DNA from 2 places in the Pseudomonas sp. MM211 genome. Region 2 is predicted to be linked to the other one. Evidence: predicted binding sites of a transcription regulator. Region 2 holds the regulator's gene; the other holds the start of a gene.

Region 1 (2,201 bases), 840 kb from region 2:
GCCGATCAGGCCGCCAGCGAAGCCCATCAGGGTGTTGAAGGAGAAGGCGGAGAGGTTGGTCGGCTGGCCGTAGATATTGATCCACTGAGCGCCCGAGTTGTAGATGATGCAGCCGCCGAGGAAACCGAAGAAGCCGACGATGATCAGCATCAGGCCGACCACACTCATCGGCATGCTATGGCCGACGATGGCATTGGCGCTGCCATCCGGGTTGAAGCGGCCGATGCGTGCACCGAGGTTGATCAGCACGCCGAGGGCGAAGAAGCCGGCGATCATGTGCACCACACCCGCTGCGCCGACGTCATGGTAGCCCCATTTGACGGTCAGCCAGCCTTCCGGGTGCCAGCCCCAGGCCGCTGCCAGCAGCCAGAGAAAGCCGCCGAGCACGATGGTCATGATGATGAATGCGCTCATCCGCGCACGCTCGATGATCGCCCCGGAGAGAATCGAACCCGTGGTGGCGGCGAACAGTGCGAATGCACCCCAGAAAATGCCGGTGGCGTTGTCCTGGATGTTCGGGCCCATGGATTGGCTCCACGGCATGCCGGCCATCAGGGCGTCCATGCGCGGTACCAGGCCATCGGGGAAGGCGTTATAGACCGCCCAGCCGAGCAGGAACACGCTGGGTACGATGAAGCCGAACGCGAGGATGTTCTTCACACCCGCCGCCAGGGCGTTCTTCAGGCGCGAGGCGCCGATCTCATAAGACAGAAAACCTGCGTGGATGCAGATCATCAACGCGGTACACCACCAATAGAACATCTCCATGTTCAGGGTGTTGGTCATTTCGATCAGAGCTTGCAGCTCTTCGAGCGTAGGCGGGGTCTTCTGTTCTTCCATCACTGAATCCTCGAAAGCGGTTTATTGGAATAAGTGGTGCGCAGGCAGGTCGAGTCGAAAGTTTTATTTTTGATAAACAAAGTTTCTTTTTGGGAAAGCAATGAGTGTGCCATCAGTAATGGCTATAACTGGGGTGATCGGTGGCGTTAGCGCCTTTTTCTGCACTTTTTCAGTTCGTTTTCATGGTTTGTTGCCTGAAGTTGGTTCGCCAGAGCGCTCCTTTTGCAACATGCCTTGAATCTGTTGCACCGATTCCTGTGTGCGTCGCGCCAGATTGCGCACTTCATCGGCGACCACGGCGAAGCCGCGGCCCTGATCGCCAGCCCGCGCCGCTTCGATGGCGGCATTCAGTGCTAGCAGATTGGTCTGCTCGGCAATGCTGCGAATCCCCCCGGCGACCTGAGCAATCTGCGTGTAGGTGGCCTGGATGTTGGCCTGTTCGCGCTGGTGCAGTGTGGCGGCGGTCTTCTCGTCGCTGATCTCGCGCACGGCGCCGGTGACATACAGCAGGTGGCCCTGGGCATCGCGCAGGCAGCGGCCGCGTTCTCGGTACCACACCTCGCCACGGCTCTTGTGGCGCATGCGGTATTCGACGGCATAGAAGCCATCACCGCCGGTGTCGACCATCGAGGCATTGAAGGCCTGCATGACCTGTTTCAGGTCATCGGCGTTGACCACCTTGAAATAGCTGTCCCAGCCATCGGGAAATTCCTGGGCGCTGTAGCCGATCAGCTCGCGGAACTGCTCGACCAACGAATCAGGTTCTGCGGATGGTCGGGGTCGCCAGCCACCACGTTCATCGCCCAGCTGCCTTCGGTGAGGGTACGTTTGGTCAGCTCCCAGACCTGGCGTTCTTCGTCCCAATGGGCGCGCTCGGCTTCCAGCTCGTGCAGGCGCCGCTGGCTGTCGTCACGGGCGTGGAGGAGTTCGCCGATCTGCGCCCGGGCCTCGGCGAGGTCCCTCCTTGAGTGCAGCGTACTCGTCTGCACTGCAGGGCGGCGGCGCCTGGCATTCGGCCTGCTGGCGGATGCGCTGCAACTCGTCCCAGTCGCTTTGAAGCCGTTGCAGGCTGCTGAGCAGCCGGGCATCGCGCTGCAGATGAGGCTGTGCGGCGGCCGTGCTGGGCTGGCCGTCGAACAGGCGGTTAAGCCACTGGCTGAGTTCATCGGCCAGGTTTCGGGACGCATTGCTGAACCACATGGGCCACCTCCGTGAGATCGAATGGCCATCACCAAGCAATTCTCTTTCCACAACCGGTTCGGTTATGCCCGTACCCTGCTCTTGTCCGGGTCGTAGGCGACGGTGCTGGCGCCGACCTGGGCGCGAATGCGCTTCTGCTGGCCATCGAGCTTGCCTATCTC
Region 2 (2,201 bases):
GCAGTGAGGGATGGCGATGCCATTACCAAAACCGGTCGAGCCGAGCTTTTCACGGGCAATCAGGCTTGCATAGATGGTCTGGCCATCGAGATCGGGCAAGTCGCGCGCGATCACGGCAGCAATCTGTTCGAGTACACGCTTTTTACTGCCACCCGGCACGTTCACGAGGGAACGGCCGGGGGTCAGGATATTTTCAAGTCGGATCATAGGAGAAGGACGAGGTCAGCGGGCCATTGCGCCCTGCTGGCGGTCGAGCTGTTTTTCCTTGTGCTTGATGAGTTGGCGGTCGAGTTTGTCGGTCAGTAGATCGATTGCAGCGTACATGTCTTCATGCTCGGCATTGGCCACCACTTCGCCTCCGGCGATATGCAAGGTAGCTTCGACTTTCTGCTTGAGCTTCTCGACCTCCAGGATGACCTGCACGTTGGTGATCTTGTCGAAGTGCCGCTCGAGACGTCCGAGCTTTTCTTCGATGTAGCTGCGTAGTGCGTCTGTCACATCCAGCTGGTGTCCACTGATGTTGACTTGCATACCGCTTCTCCTTGTTGCCGTGTGTGAGTGGCAGGCGTTGGGCCTGCCGCAGGAACACTGGGGCATATTGCTACAAGGGCACCTTACATCAGCCGTTTGCGTTCGCTCGAAGGCGCTATACCGAGCGATTCACGGTACTTGGCGACTGTGCGGCGCGCCACTTGAATGCCCTGTGCTTCCAGTAAACCAGCGATCTTGCTATCGCTCAATGGCTTTTTCGCATTTTCCGCAGCGACCAGTTTTTTGATGATCGCGCGAATCGCGGTGGAGGAACATTCGCCGCCTTCGGAGGTGCTGACGTGGCTGGAGAAGAAGTATTTCAGCTCGTAAATGCCACGCGGTGTATGCATGTATTTCTGGGTGGTGACTCGTGAGATGGTCGACTCGTGCATGCCTACTGCTTCCGCGATGTCATGCAGCACCAGCGGCTTCATGGCTTCGTCGCCGTAGTCGAGGAAGCCGCGCTGGTGCTCGACGATCTGCGTCGCGACCTTCATCAGGGTCTCGTTGCGGCTCTGCAGGCTCTTGATGAACCAGCGCGCTTCCTGCAACTGATTGCGCATGAAGGTGTTGTCGGCGCTGGAGTCGGCACGTTTCACGAAGCCTGCGTACTGTGCGTTGACGCGCAGGCGCGGCATGGCTTCCTGGTTGAGCTCTACCAGCCAGCGATCGTTGTGCTTGCGCACGATCACGTCAGGCACCACGTACTCGGGCTCGCTTGATTCGATCTGCGAGCCAGGGCGCGGGTTGAGGCTTTGAATCAGCTCGATGACCGGGCGCAGCTCGTCTTCCTTGAGCTTCATGCGGCGCATCAACTGGCTGTAGTCGCGGCTGCCGAGCAGGTCGAGATAATCGCCAGTGAGGCGCAGGGCCTCGCTCAACCAGGGCGTGTTGGCCGGCAGCTGGCGCAGTTGCAGTAGCAGGCATTCACGCAGGTCACGGGCGGCGATGCCGGACGGTTCGAACTGCTGGATGCGGTGCAGCACGGCTTCGACTTCATCGAGCTCGACATCGAGTTCTGGGTCGAAGGCGTCGGTGATTTCTTCGAGGGTTTCTTCGAGGTAGCCCTGACCGTTGATGCAGTCGATCAGGGTGACGGCGATCAGGCGATCCTTGTCGGACATCGGTGCCAGATTGAGCTGCCAGAGCATGTGGCTCTGCAGGCTTTCGCCAGCGGAGGTGCGAGTGGTGAAGTCCCATTCGTCATCATCATTGCTCGGCAGGCTGCTGGCGCTGGTCTGGTAGACGTCTTCCCAAGCGGTGTCGACCGGCAGCTCGCTGGGGATACGCTCGCCCCAATCGCCTTCTTCAAGGTTATCGACGGTCTGGGTGTTTTCCTGGAAAGTCGGCTCCTGAAATTTCTCTTCCTGGGCGGCCGCGGTGGGTGCACTTTCCGCGCCGTCGGCCATGGGATCCGAATTGTCGAAGTCGTCGCCTTCTTCCTGACGCTCGAGCATCGGGTTTGACTCCAGTGCCTCCTGGATCTCCTGTTGCAGATCCAGAGTCGACAGTTGGAGCAGGCGAATGGCTTGTTGCAGCTGCGGTGTCATCGTCAGCTGCTGGCCCATTTTCAGGACTAGCGATGGTTTCATTGCAGACCTTATCTGGCGTCTGTGCGCGATCCACGACAGGGCGCCAAAGCGCCACTAGGAAGCAAATTATATGCCTGA

Evidence for each region. The regulator sigma-54, encoded in region 2, starts transcription at its own class of promoters, with help from an activator protein. The targets are predictions, from matches to a motif close to ANTGGCATNNANNTTGCTNT.
Region 1: K5Q02_RS03985 (ammonium transporter) is a predicted target of sigma-54. The motif match lies at 935-954, and genes of this name have one in related genera.

What each region holds. Positions count from the first base shown of each region.
Region 1 covers NZ_CP081942.1:891,348-893,548, reverse strand. The annotation lists gene K5Q02_RS03985 (ammonium transporter) at 1-840, opposite strand, end outside; partial or broken gene K5Q02_RS24505 (methyl-accepting chemotaxis protein) at 1,093-1,242, opposite strand; partial or broken gene K5Q02_RS24500 (PAS domain-containing protein) at 1,357-1,593, opposite strand; gene K5Q02_RS03975 (hypothetical protein) at 1,569-1,829, opposite strand; gene K5Q02_RS03970 (DUF1989 domain-containing protein) at 2,103-2,201, opposite strand, start outside.
Region 2 covers NZ_CP081942.1:48,420-50,620, reverse strand. The annotation lists gene ptsN (PTS IIA-like nitrogen regulatory protein PtsN) at 1-207, opposite strand, end outside; gene hpf (ribosome hibernation-promoting factor, HPF/YfiA family) at 223-531, opposite strand; gene K5Q02_RS00240 (RNA polymerase factor sigma-54) at 615-2,123, opposite strand.